DNA from 4 places in the Rhizobium sp. GCM10022189 genome. Region 1 is predicted to be linked to each of the others. Evidence: predicted binding sites of a transcription regulator. Region 1 holds the regulator's gene; each other region holds the start of a gene.
The links. Region 1 encodes LexA, which represses DNA repair genes until DNA is damaged. Its sites were predicted from a motif close to TGTTCNNNNTGTGTTCNG; they were not measured.
Positions count from the first base shown of each region.

Region 2: a site for LexA is predicted at 2,587-2,604, ahead of ACFPWW_RS23800 (ATP-dependent helicase). Genes of this name have one in related genera too.
Region 3: a site for LexA is predicted at 2,072-2,089, ahead of ACFPWW_RS10990 (ATP-dependent helicase). Genes of this name have one in related genera too.
Region 4: a site for LexA is predicted at 1,514-1,531, ahead of ACFPWW_RS06890 (ImuA family protein). Genes of this name have one in related genera too.

Region 1 is NZ_JBHSOR010000002.1:326,371-330,579, reverse strand. Features, by position in the region: gene ACFPWW_RS01795 (ComEC/Rec2 family competence protein) at 1-1,303, shown strand, start outside; gene lexA (transcriptional repressor LexA) at 1,284-2,009, opposite strand; gene ACFPWW_RS01785 (VOC family protein) at 2,207-3,094, shown strand; gene kdsA (3-deoxy-8-phosphooctulonate synthase) at 3,091-3,936, shown strand; gene eno (phosphopyruvate hydratase) at 4,078-4,209, shown strand, end outside.
Region 2 is NZ_JBHSOR010000049.1:548,910-553,118, reverse strand. Features, by position in the region: gene ACFPWW_RS23805 (enoyl-CoA hydratase/isomerase family protein) at 1-454, shown strand, start outside; gene ACFPWW_RS23800 (ATP-dependent helicase) at 473-2,533, opposite strand; gene ACFPWW_RS23795 (hypothetical protein) at 2,644-2,928, opposite strand; gene ACFPWW_RS23790 (BON domain-containing protein) at 3,095-3,358, shown strand; gene ACFPWW_RS23785 (hypothetical protein) at 3,440-3,703, shown strand; gene ACFPWW_RS23780 (DUF982 domain-containing protein) at 3,939-4,181, opposite strand.
Region 3 is NZ_JBHSOR010000017.1:12,735-16,943, reverse strand. Features, by position in the region: gene ACFPWW_RS11000 (alpha/beta fold hydrolase) at 346-1,167, shown strand; gene ACFPWW_RS10995 (YoaK family protein) at 1,296-1,973, shown strand; gene ACFPWW_RS10990 (ATP-dependent helicase) at 2,132-4,209, shown strand, end outside.
Region 4 is NZ_JBHSOR010000006.1:38,517-42,725, reverse strand. Features, by position in the region: gene ACFPWW_RS06905 (HpcH/HpaI aldolase/citrate lyase family protein) at 1-744, shown strand, start outside; gene ACFPWW_RS06900 (DUF1737 domain-containing protein) at 744-950, shown strand; gene ACFPWW_RS06895 (metallopeptidase family protein) at 953-1,390, opposite strand; gene ACFPWW_RS06890 (ImuA family protein) at 1,552-2,496, shown strand; gene ACFPWW_RS06885 (Y-family DNA polymerase) at 2,408-3,955, shown strand; gene ACFPWW_RS06880 (error-prone DNA polymerase) at 3,952-4,209, shown strand, end outside.

The DNA.
Region 1 (4,209 bases):
CTCCGCCGAACGCGCCTTCATCATGATGGCGATCATGCTGGTCGCCGTCTTCTTCGACCGGCCATCGATCAGCCTTAGAAACGTGGCGCTGTCCGCTCTCGTGATCCTCGCTGTCTCGCCATCGGAAGTGCTGGGGCCAAGCTTCCAGATGTCCTTTGCCGCCACGCTCGCACTTGTCGCCGGCTACGATCTCTGGAAGCGGCGGCCGATGCGTGAGAACGCTCTTGCCAGGCTGCCGATCATGAAGCCGATCTCCATGGTTGGCAGTTTCTTCGGCGGCGTTTTCCTGACGTCGCTGATCGGCGGCTTCTCGACGGCACTGTTTTCGATCGAGCATTTCCACCGCCTGACGGCCTATGGCCTGCCGGCAAATCTTGCGGCCATGCCGGTCATTTCCTTCATCGTCATGCCGGCGGGCATGCTGGCAATGCTGCTGATGCCCTTCGGCCTGGACGGCTGGCTGTGGCAGGTGGCAGGCTTCGGGCTCGATCTGGTGATCACGATCGCCAAGGCGATCGCGGGGTGGGGCGGCAATATAGATATCGGCCGCTTGCCCGGCTGGTATTTCCCGACAGCCGTCTCCGGCTTTCTGCTGCTGACGCTGCTCAGAACGGGGCTGCGGCACATGGGAACGGCAATTGTCGCGGTCTCCACGCTTGCTGTGGCCGTTCTCCCGTCCGGTGCGGCGCCCGATATCGCCATCTCAGAGGATGGCGGGCTTGTTGCCATAGTCGATGGAGAGGCGATGGCTTCAAACCGTGAGAAGCCGCCCGCCTTCATCTTCGAACAATGGCAGCGGGCGCTTGCCCTCGAAGAGCACCGCAAGCCGGTAATGCTCCAAGCCGCCAAGGCGCCCGCCGCGCCTGACGGCAAACGGTTGCAGCTTTCGCCGGATCAGCAGGATGAAGCCAGAGAGGCGATGAGACAGGCGGCCGACACCGGCCCTCCCTCGCGTTTCTCCTGCCTGAAGGGCGCCTGGTGCAGCGTCGCGCTCGCCAACGGAAAGAGGCTGACCGTCATCGACAATGCCGCCTATCTCGGGCCGGCCTGCGATACGGCCGATATTGTCGTGACCCCCGTCCGGCTGCGCGTCGACCGCTGCCGCTCCGGCGCGCTGCTCTTGACCGGCGAAACGTTGCGCAGGACAGGTTCCGTCGAACTTCGGTTCACTGCCAACGGAGTTGAGGCCACCACCACATTCGACACGTTGCAGCGCCCCTGGATGCGTCACCGCGCCTATGACTGGCGAAGCAATGCATTCGCGGACGCCGGCCTGTCACCGGTCAGTGATAGCGGCGAATGAGGCCGACGAGCTTGCCCTGAACCTTGACGCGATCCGGCGGGAAAATGCGGGTCTCGTAGGCGGGGTTTGCAGCCTCGAGCGCAATCGATGCGCCCTTGCGGCGGAAGCGCTTGAGCGTCGCTTCCTCGTCGTCGACGAGTGCAACGACGATATCGCCGGGATTGGCCGTGCTGCCATTGCGGATGATGACCGTGTCGCCATCGAAAATGCCGGCTTCGATCATCGAATCGCCGCGAACTTCCAGCGCATAATGTTCGCCGGAGCCAAGCATATCGGTCGGAACCGTGATGTCATGCGTATTGTTCTGGATCGCCGAGATCGGCACGCCGGCGGCGATGCGCCCCATGACGGGAACGGAGACCGAATTGCCGTTATCGGCGGCAGGTGCCGGCTTGGCCGAGGCGGGAGGCGCCACAGGCTGCGGCTTGCCGAGACTGCCCTCGATGACGCTCGGCGAAAAGCCGCGCCGGGGTTGCAGGCTCGGGCTGTAGGCTTCCGGCAGTTTGATGACTTCGAGCGCCCGCGCCCGGTTCGGAAGCCGGCGAATGAAGCCGCGTTCCTCGAGTGCCGTGATCAGCCGGTGAATACCGGATTTCGAGGCCAGATCCAGGGCGTCCTTCATCTCGTCGAAAGACGGCGGAACGCCTGACTCCTTCATCCTTTCGTGAATGAAAAGAAGGAGTTCCTGTTGTTTGCGCGTGAGCATGGCGTGTAACCCCAGTCTTGAAACAAATCCAGAACGGACACTATATGTTCCATATGTGTTCCGCAAGTGGCTAAATTTTCGTAAAACTTCTGTTCATTCTGTCGAGAATTTTATTTTTCGCGGCCCTTGCGCCTTCGCACCCTTGCCTCGCAAGGCCTGCTGAAGCACATCTCCTTGTCATTGCTGGAGGGAACCCGATGCGCAAAGACAGGCTTCCGATCGATCATCTCGTCTTGCCGGTGACGGATATCGACCTTGCCCGCGAAAGGCTGGACAAGCTGGGTTTCACGGTCGCGCCCGATGCCCGCCATCCCTTCGGCACGGAAAATGCCTGCGTGTTCTTTGCCGACAAAACCTATCTCGAGCCTTTGGGCGTCGCGAGCGTTGCAGAGAGCGAGCAGGCGGCGCGTCGCGGCAACGTCTTTGCCGCCCGTGACCAGGCATTCCGCTTCCGTTGCGGCGACGAGGGCCTTTCCGCGATTGCCTTCGCCACCGGCGATGCAAGGCGAGAACATGCCCGATTCGTCGAGGCCGGCATCAGCGCCGGTTCCCTGCTGCAGTTCGAGCGTCCGGTGAAAATGCCAGATGGCGCAGAAAGTGTTGCCGGCTTCCGGCTCGCCTTCGCCGCCGATCTCCGGGCGCCGGATTTCCTCCTCTTTGCCGTCGAGCGCGTGAACCCGTTGCCCGCCGATCGCGCCGTACTGGAGACGCATGCCAATGGTGTCACGGGTATTGCCGAAATTGCCCTGGCTGCGCCGGAGCCGAAGGCCTTCGGTGTTTTCGTCCGATCGGTTGCAAGGGTCGTGTCAGCTGACGACACGGGCTTCGGGCTGCAGATTGCCACCGCCAATGCGAAGATCAGCCTGATGACACCTGAAGGACTGGAGGCCTATTACGATCTGGTGACGCCCGATACCGATCGCGGCCTGCGTGGACGGGCAATCCTCTTTGCCGTCGGCGATCTGGCCGTGACAGAAGCGCATTTGGCTGCTAACGGGGTCACATACACACGCAAGGCCAACCGAATTCTGGTGAAGCCGGCGCCCGGGCAGGGCACGCTCTTCGCCTTCGAGGAAAGATCATGAGCACCAATACGAACTCCGTGGTGACGGTCGGCGAGGGCGCCGGCAAGGTTACTTTTTCCAATACCGGACGCCTGTCGCTGATTGCCGGCGCTTGCGAACTGGAAAGCCGCGACCACGCGTTCATGGTTGCCGGCACCTTGAAGGAACTCTGCGCCAAGCTCGGCATCGGGCTCGTCTACAAGACGTCCTTCGACAAGGCGAACCGTTCCTCGCTGTCGAGCAAGCGCGGTGTGGGCCTTGAGAAGGGGCTGGAGGTCTTCGCCGACCTGAAAAAAGAGCTCGGCATTCCGGTTCTGACGGACATCCATACGGAAGAACAATGCGCCGAGGTGGCCAAGGTCGTCGATGTCCTTCAGATACCGGCTTTCCTGTCCCGCCAGACGGATCTTCTGGTGGCCGCGGCAAGGACCGGCCGCGTCATCAACGTCAAGAAAGGCCAGTTCCTGGCCCCCTGGGACATGAAGAACGTGCTCGGCAAGCTGAACCAGAGCGGCAATCCGAACGTTCTTCTGTGCGAGCGCGGCGCCTCCTTCGGCTACAACACGCTGGTTTCCGACATGCGCTCGCTGCCGATCATGGCGGCAACCGGCGCGCCTGTCATCTTCGATGCCACACATTCGGTCCAGCAGCCCGGCGGGCAGGGGGAAACCTCGGGCGGCGAGCGGCAGTTCGTCGAGACGCTGGCGCGCGCAGCCGTTGCCGTCGGCGTTGCCGGCGTCTTTATCGAGACCCATCAGGATCCCGACAACGCGCCCTGCGACGGCCCGAACATGGTCTATCTCAAGGATATGCCGCGGCTTCTGGAAAAGCTGCTCGCTTTGGACGCGGTCGCCAAGGGCTGACAGTCAAAAGCCTGACATGATCGTGTTATAGCGACGGTCAGACATGCAGGACGAAGGTGTCGCAAAGTGCCATTGTAATTTGCGCACCTTCGATTAAGACGGTTTCAAACGATTTATCCACCCACCGAGCAGGAAAAAACCATGACTGCAATTACCGATATCATCGCCCGCGAGATTCTCGATAGCCGTGGCAATCCCACCGTCGAAGTCGATGTCTATCTCGAAGACGGCAGCATGGGCCGCGCGGCTGTTCCCTCGGGTGCTTCGACCGGC
Region 2 (4,209 bases), on a different contig from region 1:
GCCTGCAGGCAGTTCGTCCGATGATGTGGACGCGGCCCTGCGCCAACTTTCGCAGCAGCCGGGCGAGGGCAGGCTGCAGGCCAATGCCGCGATGATCGACCGTGCTTTCCACTTCAACAGTGTCGAGGACATCGTATCCGCCCTTGCCCGGGAGGAGGGCGAGTTCGCCGCCGAGACCCGCCGCGTGATGCTGACGCGTTCGCCAACCAGCCTCAAGCTCGCCCTGCGGCTCTTGAGGGCCGGGCGCCAGAGCCGCACGCTTGCCGAATGCCTGGCCCGCGAACTCGGCGCCTGCATGCATATCCTGCTTGGTGCGGATTTCTACGAGGGGGTCCGCGCAGCGGTCATCGACAAGGACCGCAATCCGAAATGGTCGCCGCCGACGATCGCGCTCGTCAACGATGAAATGATCGGCCGCTTCTTCGAACCGGCCAAACCGCCGCTTGCGCTCTGACCGGCCGCTTGGTCGGCGTCAACGCCACATGCCGCGCATGCGCGCGCCGACATCGATGCGCACCTGCCGGGCCTGCTGGGCCGCCGCCGTCTCGGCCTTCGCCTGCGGCCAGCCGCAGACTTCGAAGAATTGCAGCAGGGTGGCGGGAATGAAACGGCTGCGCGATGCGTAGACATGCCGGTCGCCCTGCGAATTCTGCCCATAGGTGAAGAAGCGCTGCGGCACGACAAGGTCGAGACTGTCCTTGGCGCGCGTCATCGCCACATAGAGCAGCCGCCGCTCCTCCTCGATTTCAGCCGTCGTGCCGACTGCGAGATCGGAGGGGATGCAGCCGTCGATGACGTTCAGCATGAAGACCTTGGTCCATTCCTGCCCCTTGGCCGAATGGATGGTCGAAAGGATGAGATAGTCCTCGTCGAGCAGCGGCACGCCGGCCTGATCCGAGGTCGCATCGGGCGGATCGAGAGTCAGCTCCGTCAGGAAGCGCTCGCGCGAGGCATAACCGCTGGCGATCTGTTCGAGCTGGATGAGATCGGCGAGCCTTGTGCTCGCATCCTCATGCAGCCGTTCCAGATGCGGCTCGTACCATTGCCGCACCAGTTCGATCTCCGCCGGCCAGCCGGCCTTGCCGGTCTTCAGCTCCTGCATGGTCGAGACGAAGGAGGTCCAGTCCTCGCCCGAACGCGGCGGGGCGGGCATGGCGGCAAGCGCCGTCATCGGGCTCGCATCCTCGGCCATATGGTCCAGCACCTTCTGCGCCGTGGAAGGCCCGATACCAGGCAGGATCTGCATCAGCCGGAAGCCTGCCACCCGGTCGCGCGGGTTCTGGGCAAAACGCAGCGCCGCCAGCATGTCCTTCACATGCGCGCTGTCGAGGAATTTCAGCCCGCCGAACTTCACGAAGGGAATGTTGCGGCGCGTCAGCTCCACTTCCAGCGGGCCGCTATGGTGCGAGGCGCGGAAGAGCACGGCCTGGCTTTTCAGCTTCACGCCCTCTTCGCGATTGTCGAGAACCTTGTCGGCCACGTAACGCGCCTGGTCGTTCTCGTCGCGCACCGTCACCAGCCGCGGCCGCTCCGGCGATTCCCGTTCCGTCCAGAGGTTCTTGGTGAAGCGCTCGGAGGCAAGGTCGATGACCGCGTTGGCGGCGGCAAGGATCGGCTGTGTCGATCGGTAGTTGCGGTCGAGCGTGACGATATTTGCGGCCGGGCTGAACGAGGCGGGGAAGTCGAGGATGTTGCGCACCGTCGCCGCGCGGAAGGAATAGATCGACTGCGCATCGTCGCCGACGACGGTCAGCCCCTGGCCGGTCGGTTTCAGGGCCAGCAGGATCGAGGACTGCAGCTTGTTGGTGTCCTGATATTCGTCGACCAGCACATGGTCGAAGCGGCTGCCGATATCCTCCGCAATCATGGGCTCGGCCACCATCTGCGCCCAGTAGAGCAGGAGGTCGTCGTAATCGAGCACGTTCTGGCTCTGTTTTGACTCGACGTAACAGGCAAAAAGCTCGCGCAGCTGCTTTTCCCAGGTGGCGCACCAGGGAAAGGCGTCGCGCAGCACCAGCGGCAATTCGGTCTCGGAATTCACCGCGCGCGAATAGATCGCAAGGCAGGTGCCTTTCGTCGGAAACCGGCTCTCGGTCTTCGAGAAACCGAGATCGTGGCGCACGAGGTTCATCAGGTCGGCACTGTCTTCCCGGTCGTGGATGGAAAAGGCCGGGTCTATGCCGATCTGTTCGGAATAGTCGCGCAACAGCCGCGCACCGATGCCGTGGAACGTCCCGCTCCAGGCAAGCGCATCCGCCATGATGCCGGAATTCTTGCCGAGAACCTCGCCGCAGATGCGTTCGACCCGCCGCCCCATTTCGGCGGCGGCCCGCCGGGAAAAGGTCATCAGCAGGATGCGGCGCGGATCCGCACCCTTGAGGATGAGATGGGCAACGCGATGGGCAAGCGTATTCGTCTTGCCGGAACCGGCGCCGGCGATGACCAGCAGCGGTCCCGCCACATGGCTGCCGTCCGTGAGCGTGCCGTATTCCACGGCCATGCGCTGCTGGGGATTGAGTCTTTCGAGATACATCCAGCCGTCCGGTTGGGCTCCGCGGAAGAATCAGCACCGCGAACAAGATCAGATGTTCCTTGGATGTTCTCGATTGGCGTCGCTGTCAAGCAGGCGCAGGCCGTCATGCACTATTGCGGAAAGTCCGGCACGATCTGGCGGCGCACCAGCTTCAGGCTGCGGTCGGGCTGCAGGATATAGGTTTCGTAGACGTGCTCGCCCTGCTGGTTGTAAAAGTCGTTGTAGACGGCGCTGCCGATCGGCGATTTCGTCAGCTTCGTGCGCGGCTGTCCGCCATAGGTGATGCTGCCGGGAATGGGCTCGAGCGCCGGCGCGTCCGCGGCCGAGCAGCCGGCGAGCAGCAGCGGCGCAGCCAGAAGGGCCGCGGCAAGAAGGGCAGGCACCAGCGTTTTCATCGTCGTCTCCTCCGGCCGCAATCCATCTGCGGCAGCGGGCGCCTCCGGCAAGGTTGCAATATCGGAGTATCATCATTGCGGCGACTTTGCATCCTGCCGCCCGCGCATCGCAACAAAACGTCGTCTTCCTGCGTTAAATCCCTATTAGCCAATGTCAGGAACGGTCATGGTGCTGCGGTTCCACGGTTCGCCGATGCAGGAGGAAGCCTGGATGAAGGGTCACAATGCGGCCGCCATGCGCGCGTCCGTCGAAAGCGCCCTGCATGCGGCAGCCGATCTCGATGCCGCCGAGATCACCGTTTCCACAATCGGTCCCTACGTCGTCCTCGAAGGGTTCGTGCCGCGATGGAGCGACAGCGAGCGGGCGCTGGCAATTGCCGAGGCGATCGTCGGAAGCGGCTACGTGCATTGCCGCATTCTGGTGAGATAAGTCCCGGAAACCGAGGAATTTCCAGGGAACCAACTCTGCGTCTTGCGTGTTGAAAAGCTGATTTCAATGCTGGAGACAATAATGCAAACGCTTATCCGCCTGTGGGCCGCCGGCCTTCTTCTCGGCTGCGGCGCCTTTGCCGGTTCCGCCTATGCCTCGCTCGAAGCCGGCATGAACTACTCGGCGCTGCCGAAGGACGAAATCGCCCTGAACGAATATTCCGGCGCCTCCGTCTGCAAGCCGGCCGAACCGCATTACCTGCCGTCCTTCATCCGCACTGCGGACGGCACAATCATCGGTGTGGGATATATTCAGGTCGAGGATGAGAATACTTCGGATTGCTGAGCGCATGTCTGAAAATTCTTTCGAACGAGGCTCGTCCGCAGTCTCCCGCAGAGGGTGACGAGCCTCTAACCATCATCATGATGGCTGGCGTCGTTCTATTGATGAACGGACGACCGGCGCAATGCTTTTCGGGACAAAGCCCTGCGCGGGCTGCGTGCAGGGTTAAGTGAAAATTAAGCATTGCTCCGTTTCGGAACGGATCGGACGTTCGTGGCCCGATATCGCCGCCAAAAGATTAATGCACTTTAAGCTTTGCTTCCTCGGCCGCCGCCATGAACTCTGCGCGGGCTTCCTCGACGCTCTTTCGGCCGTCGAGTGCTGCGCGGCAGGCGCTGCGTGCCTTCAGATATTTCAATCCGCGTGCGGCAGGCCACAGGTCGCTGAGGCATGCCAGGGCATCGAACGGTCCGTTAACCGTGCGCGCTCCCGCCTCGTCGAAACCCACCTTGATCGGACTATTCCATCGCTCAGTCGCCATCGATGCTCCTCCAGCATGTGTCGATAGA
Region 3 (4,209 bases), on a different contig from region 1:
CGGCAGCAAGCGTAACCACCCGTCATTACAGATTTGTAATATCAGCAAACTTTGAAAATAACCCGTCCGCTCACTTTTACTTGAGCGATGCTGCGCACCGGTTCCGCAAGAAGCCTGCAGCAGCCTTGCGCCCGATCTGCGCAAGGCACCGGACAGGTCTGCGGCCAGGCCGGCACCCTGCTCGTCGCGCAACTCGCTCTGCGGAAAAAGGCATAGGGCAACCTGTACCAAGGCATCACTTCCGCGGCCCGTTCCAAACATGTTTCCTGATCGCGCCACGCACCACGGCGCAGACGATTGGGCCATCGGCCCAGAACCTCCCAACCCCGGAACAGGACAGAGACAATGCCGACGATCACCACCAAGGACGGAACGACGATCTACTACCAGGATTGGGGCAACGGCCAGCCGATCCTCTTCTCCCACGGCTGGCCGCTTTCGGGCGACGCCTGGGAAGTGCAGATGCTGTATTTCGCCGGGCTCGGCTACCGCGTCATCGCCCATGACCGCCGCGGCCACGGCCGCTCCTCGCAGCCGTGGAACGGCAACAATATGGACCAATATGCCGACGATCTCGCCGAACTCATCGAAAGGCTCGACCTCAAGAACCTCGTCATGGTCGGCCATTCCACCGGCGGCGGCGAAGTCGCCCACTATATCGGCCGCCACGGCACCGGCCGCGTCGCCAAGGTCGTGCTCGTCGGCGCCGTTCCGCCGCTGATGCTGAAGACGGCTGAAAATCCCGAAGGCCTGCCGATCGAAGTCTTCGACGGCATCCGCAAGGGCACGGCCAGCGACCGCTCGCAATTCTACCGCGACCTCACCATGCCCTTCTACGGCTTCAACCGCGATGGCGCCAAGGTCAACGAGGGCCTGCGCGAAACCTTCTGGCTGATGGGCATGGCCGGCGGCATCAAGGGCCATTACGATTGCATCCGCGAGTTCTCCGAGGTCGACTACAGCGACGACCTGAAGAAGATCGACGTTCCGGCCCTGCTCATCCACGGCGACGCCGACCAGATCGTGCCGATCAAGGCCGCCGCCGAAAAGGGCATCAAGCTTTTGAAGAACGGCACGCTGACGGTCTATCCGGGCGCCCCGCACGGCCTCGCCCAGACCGAGGCCGACAAGTTCAACGCCGACGTTCTCGCCTTCATCAAGGCGTAGCGATCGCACGCACTGGCACGGCGGCGGGAGCTTTCCCGCCGCAACGACGGAATTTCCCGGCCGCCGCCTTGCAGAAACCCGCGCGGCCGCGGCAGAGTGGGCCGTGCCGCCCAGCGAAAGGGAAGACGATGCGCCCAGCCCTGCCCGTGCTTTTGACCCTCACCGGCGGTTATGTCGATACATCGGGCTTCCTGGCTCTCGACGGCCTTTTCCCCGCTCACGTCACCGGCAATTTCGTGACGCTTGGCGCCGCCCTCACCCATGGCACGTCAGGCGTCATCACCAAGCTTCTGGCCCTGCCGGTCTTCTGCCTGACAATCCTTGTGCTGCGTTACCTGACGCACAAAGTCCCGCCCGGCGACGAAAGGGGCCTGCGCCTCCTGCTGGTGATAAAGCTGCTGTTCCTGATTGCCGGCGGCGCCTCAGCCATCCTGTTTGCGCCTTTCACCAATGCGGACGGCTTCCCGCTGGTGGCGACCGGCATGCTGCTCGTCATAGCCATGGCGATCCAGAACGCCGCCCACCGCATCCATCTCGGTTCGTCACCTCCGAGCACGCTGATGACAGGCACAATGACGCAGATCATGATCGATCTCGGCGACCTTGCCCATGCCAGGTCGGGCGACCAGGCAAGGCCGGCAAGAGCCCGCCTGTCGCGCATGGTGGTCGCCGTCTGCGCCTTCGCGCTTGGCTGCGGCCTTGCCGCCCTGCTCTTTGCCACGGTGGGCACCTGGTGTTTCGCCCTGCCGCCGCTCTTTGCGCTGGTCTCGGTCTGCCTTGCCTTCTCCACGCCGAAGGCCGCTTGATTACAGTCCTTCGGCGCGCGGTCGTTGCCCGATGGGCCGCAGCCGCCGGGCGGATCTATCGACCGGCAAATAAACCGCTTGAGGATAGCTGAGCCCCAGGGAATGAAAGCAGAACATCTTTTCTGGTCTTTCCTTCCCGAATCACTACATTACGCGCCATGAACAATAGTTTCGACGATATGCCCTTCTTCGACGAGGAACCGGGCGAAGCGCCGCGCAAGCCGCAGCAGCCCGCCGCACCCGCAAGGGCGCCCGCCGCCGGCGGCGGCATTGCCGCCCGCGCCATGGCGGCCCGCGATGGCGGCCGCCCCGATTATCTCTCGGGCCTCAACCCGGAACAGCGCGAAGCGGTCGAGACGCTGGAAGGCCCGGTTCTCGTGCTTGCCGGCGCCGGCACCGGCAAGACGCGCGTGCTGACCACCCGCATCGCCCATATCCTGTCGACCGGCCGCGCCTTCCCCTCGCAGATCCTCGCCGTGACCTTCACCAACAAGGCCGCCCGCGAGATGAAGGAGCGCATCGCCCTTCTCGTCGGCGGCGCCGTCGAAGGCATGCCCTGGCTCGGCACCTTTCACTCGATCGGCGTCAAGCTCTTGCGCCGCCATGCCGAACTTGTCGGCCTGCGCTCGGATTTCACCATCCTCGATACGGACGATGTCATCCGCCTCATCAAGCAGCTCATCCAGGCCGAGGGCCTCGACGACAAGCGCTGGCCGGCCAAGCAGTTCGCCGGCATGATCGATACCTGGAAGAACAAGGGCCTCGGCCCCGCCGATATTCCGGAAGGTGACGCCCGCGCCTTCGCCAATGGCCGCGGCCGCGATCTCTATTTCGCCTATCAGAACCGCCTCTCGACGCTGAACGCCTGCGATTTCGGCGATCTCCTGATGCATCCGATCGCGATCTTCCGCAAGCAGCCGGACCTGCTCAAGGAATATCACCAGAAGTTCCGCTATATCCTCGTCGACGAGTATCAGGACACCAACACCGCCCAATATATGTGGCTGCGGCTTCTCGCCCAGCGGAGCAAGGGCGAGCCGCAGAATGTCTGCTGCGTCGGCGATGACGACCAGTCGATCTACGGCTGGCGCGGCGCGGAAGTGGACAATATCCTGCGCTTCGAGAAGGATTTCCCCGGCGCCAAGGTCATCAAGCTCGAGCGCAACTACCGCTCGACGGCCCATATCCTGGGTGCTGCCGCCCATCTCATCACCCATAACGAAGGCCGCCTCGGCAAGACGCTGTTCACCGATCGCTCCGACCCTGACGACGTCAAGGTGCAGGTCCACGCCTCCTGGGATTCCGAGGAGGAAGCGCGTGCCATCGGCGAGGAAATCGAGCGCCTGCAGCGCGGCGATGCCGACGGCAGGAAGCATCTGCTGAACGACATGGCGATCCTCGTGCGCGCCTCCTTCCAGATGCGCGAATTCGAAGACCGCTTCGTCACGCTTGGCCTCAACTACCGCGTCATCGGCGGCCCGCGCTTCTACGAGCGCCTCGAAATCCGCGATGCCATGGCCTATTTCCGCCTGGTCGCCCAACCGGCCGACGACCTCGCCTTCGAGCGCATCATCAACACGCCGAAGCGCGGCCTCGGCGACACGACGGTACGCGCGCTGCACGACTACGCCCGCGCCCGCGATATCCCGATGCTGGCCGCCGCCGCCGACATGATCGAGACGGACGAGCTGAAGCCGAAGGCCCGCAAGGCCCTCTTCGACGTGATTCAATCTTTCCGCCGATGGCAGGAACTGCTTGAAAACACACCACATACCGAGCTTGCCGAGCAGATCCTCGAAGAGTCCGGCTATACCGACATGTGGAAGAACGACAAGAGCGCCGAAGCGCCGGGTCGCCTTGAAAACCTCAAGGAACTGATCCGCTCGATGGAAAGCTTCGAATCCATGCGCGGCTTCCTGGAGCACGTCTCGCTCGTCATGGATGCCGAGCAGAACGAGGATCTCGACGCCGTTTCCATCATGACCCTGCATTCGGCCAAGGGCCTGGAATTCGATACCGTCTTCCTGCCCGGCTGGGAGGAAGGCCTCTTCCCGCACCAGCGCTCGCTCGATGAGTCGGGCCGCGCCGGCCTCGAGGAAGAACGCCGCCTCGCCTATGTCGGCATCACCCGCGCCAAGCGCCATTGCCACATCTGGTTCGTCTCCAACCGACGCATCCACGGCCTCTGGCAGTCGACCATCCCCTCGCGCTTCCTCGACGAACTGCCGGAAACCCA
Region 4 (4,209 bases), on a different contig from region 1:
CGCGACAATCTGAAGGATTTTTTCGCCGGGCCGGCGCTCGAGGGCAAGGAAAGGATCATCCGTATCAATTCTCTGTCATCCGGCTTCGGGCCGGCTGACCTGGAGCTGGTGAAGGCGCTGTCGCCCGATGCCGTTCTTCTGCCGAAAGTGGATGAACCGCAGGACGTGATGGTCATCGGCGATCTGCTTGCCGAGGCCTATGCACCGGAGGAACTGCGCATCTGGGCGATGATCGAGACGCCGCGCGGCGTGCTGAATGCCGCAGCCATTGCCGAATCCGGGCGCACGCCGGGCTCGCGGCTTGATTGCCTTGTCGTCGGCCTTAACGATCTGCGCAAGGAAACGGGCGTGCTGCCGCAGCCGGGGCGGACCTATCTCGTGCCCTGGCTGATGCAGGTCGTTCTGGCGGTCAAGGCTTACGGGCTGGATGCGCTCGACAGCGTTTTCAACGATTTCCGGGATGGCGACGCTTTCGATAGCGAATGCGCGCAGGGCCGTGCCATGGGCTTTGCGGGCAAGATGCTGATCCATCCGGCGCAGATCGAAGCCGCCAACCGGCATTTCGGGCCGAGCGCGGAAGAGATCGCAGAGGCTGAGGCAATTATCGCCGCCTTCGCCGATCCGGCTGCCGAAGGGCGTAACGTCATCAATGCGAACGGGCGGATGATCGAACGGCTGCATCTTGTCCAGGCCGAAGCTCTGGTCCATAAAGCGCACCTGATTTCTGCAAGAAAGCCCGCCTGATGAAACTCTACCGCTTCCTGACCGGTCCTGACGACGCCTCCTTCTGCCACAAGGTAACGGCGGCGCTGAACAAGGGCTGGTCGCTGTCCGGCTCTCCCACCTATGCTTTCAACGCTGCGACCGGCCAGATGCAGTGCGGCCAGGCCGTCGTCAAGGAGGTCGAGGGCAAGGATTACGACCCGGACATGAAGCTGTCCGAGCAGTAGGTTCAGCGGTCCGCCGCCTCTTCGGCGCTCGCCTCGATGCGTTCCATGTCGTCGTCGCTGAGGCCGAAATGATGGCCGATCTCGTGGATCAGCACATGGGTGATGATGTCGCCCAGCGTCTCGTCGTTTTCCGCCCAATAATCGAGGATCGGGCGGCGATAGAGGCGGATGCGGTTCGGCATCTCGCCGGTTTCCACGGTGAAACGCTCGGAAATGCCGCGCCCCTCGAAAAGGCCGAGCAGGTCGAAGGGCGTTTCCAGCGCCATATCCTCGAAAACCTCGTCATCGGGGAAGTCTTCGATTTCGATGGTCAGATTGGTCGTCAGCTTGCGAAACTCGTCCGGCAGGTGGCTGTAGGCCTCCATTGCCAGCGACTCGAAGGCGCTGATCGTCGGCGCATGGCGGTCCCGCCAATCATCGCTCCGGTCTATATGGGCCATGAATATTCCTTCCTTTGCGGCCCATATAGAACCTTTAGCGACGATTTTCGAGTGCGGAATCAAAGGCAGGAATAAATTCTTATAAAATGCCGGTTGACTCTTCATTAGAGCTCTGGAATCCATAAGAACATAACAGGAACAAAACGAATGGAGAGAACGCCGTGGCGCAGACCGCCCTGGCGCGCGAGCGGCTTTTTGCGCTCCGCGAAACCATTGCCCGTTTGGAAGGAAAGCCCGCGCCGGCGCTTGCGGCGGCGGAACGTGAAGCCGTAGCGGAAGGGCGCGAAGCGCGGCCGGAGCGCATTCTGCCGCGCCTGCCTTTTGGCATAGGGCCGTTCGACGAGGCGCTGGAAGGCGGTCTGCTGCTTGATGCGATCACCGAGTTCCGTGCGGCCGGCTCCCGCGATGCGGGAGCAGCAAGCGGACTTGCCATGGCGGTTGCGGCACGGCTGCAGAGGCAGGAGGAGGATGCCGGCAGGCAATTGCCGCTGCTGTGGATCGGCGATGCGGTCGGCACGCTGGAGGCGGGGCGCCCCTACGCTCCGGGCCTTAAGGATTTCGGGCTGAATCCGGAGCGGTTCTTCCATGCCGCGCCGCGCAAGCTGGAGGATGCGCTCTGGCTGGCGGAGGCTGCCATCGAAAGCGCGGCCTTCTCGGCCGTCGTCTTCGAAGTGCGCGGCAATCCCCTGCATTTCGGCCTGACGGAAAGCCGCAGGCTCAGCCTTCGGGCGCGCGCCGTCCATCGCCCGCTCTTTCTGGTCCGCCAGGCGGGGGAGGAGGAGGCAAGCAGTGCCGCTTTCCGCCTGCATGTCGAGCCGGCGCCGTCTGCCCTGCGGCCGCTGCCGAACGGATCCAGACTTTCCGGCAGCATCGGCAATCCGATTTTCCGTCTCACGCTGGAGAAGAGCCGCAATCCGGCCCCGCTCTCCCTTCTTCTGGAGTGGAATCCTCATGAACGCGAATTTCTCCCTGTCGGCGAACCAGACGTCGCTCGTCCTCCAGGCGAACAGTCAGCGCATTCTGGCACTCAGCTTTCCGCATCTGGCAACGGACCGTATCTCCCGCAGGCGATGGGGGCTGTCCTGGCGTTCGAAAGGGCGTCCTGAAGCGGCACCCATCGTCTGTTCCGGCAAGCTCAACAATGCCATGCGGCTGACGGCGCTGGACGAATTCGCCGAGAGACTGGGCTTGAGGAAAGATCAGGGCGTGGCCGAGGCGCGGGCCATGTATCCGGCGCTCGATGTCGTGGAGGAGGATCCTGCAGCCGATCGCCGGCTGCTGGAAGGGATTGCCGACTGGTGCGACCGCTATACGCCGATGGTGGCGCTCGACGGCAAGGACGGGCTGTTTCTCGACATTACCGGCTGTGCCCATCTCTTTGGCGGCGAGGCGGCGCTTCTCGGAGATATCCTGTCGCGGCTCTTTCATATGGGGCTCGATGCCAGGGCCGCGGTTTCTTCATCGCCGGGCCTTTCCTGGGCCGTTTCCCGCTTCGGGCGGGGCGGCGTCGTGGAAGAGGAGGAGGCGGAGCGTGTGCTGACGCCGCTGCCCGTCGCGGCCTTGCGGCTGGAGGATCAGACTGTCGACGCATTGAGGAAGCTCGGCCTCAAATATGTCGGCGACGTCATCCATGCGCCGCGGGCGCCTCTGACCCGCCGCTTCGGGCCGACGCTGCTTCTGCGCCTTGACCAGGCGCTGGGGCGCGAGGAGGAGCCGATCTCGCCTCGGTTTCCTGTCGCCAGCCTCTCGTGCGAACGCCGTCTGGTCGAGCCGATCGGAACGGAAGAACAGATCCTTGCCGTCGCCGGGCAGGTTGCCGTGTCGCTGAAACCGTCGCTGGAGGCGCGCGGTGCCGGCGGGCGGGTGTTCGAACTGGTGCTTTTTCGTGTCGACGGCAGGGTTTTCCGCATTCGTGTCGGCGCTTCGCGGCCGCTGCGCGAACCGAAGCTTGTCGCCGGCCTGTTTTCCGAGCGCCTACAGGTGATCTATGACGACATCGATGCCGGCTATGGTTTCGAGATCCTGCGCCTGAATGTGCTGCGGCACGACCCGTTCAATGAGGCGCAGGGTGATTTCGAAGGCGACCGGCAGGGGGAAATCTCGCTTTCGGGTTTTGTCGACCGTGTCGCAGCCCGGCTCGGCGCGGACTGCCTGCAGAGCTTCCAGCTTCGCGAGAGCCATGTGCCGGAGCGCGCCGTCGTCACGATGCCGGCAATGGAGAGCCTTTCGGCGCGGCGCAGGGCGGAACAGGGCAATGCGCCGCCGTTTCGTGGGGAACGTCCGCTGCGGCTCTTTGCGACGCCGGAGCCGGTCGAGGTCGCATTTGCCGAAGTGCCTGACGGGGCGCCGCAGACTTTCCGCTGGCGGCGTCTGCAGCATCAGGTGGCAAGAAGCGAAGGGCCGGAACGGATTGCCATGGAATGGTGGATCGACGGCGCTGACGGCCCGGCACGGGATTATTTCCGGATCGAGGATGAGGCCGGGCACCGCTTCTGGATCTACCGCCAGGGCCTCTACGGTGAGACCCCCGATCCTCGCTGGTTCATGCACGGGGTCTTTGCATGAAACCCGATCCTACATTTTTCGAGATCGGCGCGAAGACGAATTTCTCGTTCCTCGAAGGTGCCTCGAAGCCTGAAGAGATGGTCGTACAGGCTGCCTGCCTGAAGCTCGGTGGCCTTGGCATCGCGGACCGGAATTCGGTTGCAGGCGTGGTGCGGGCTCATGCCCAGGCGCAGCAGCTTGAGGAGAGATACAGGAACAGGGATGCGATTTTAGCCGAGGCGAAGAAGAAGGGAAAAACAGAGATCATTCTCGAT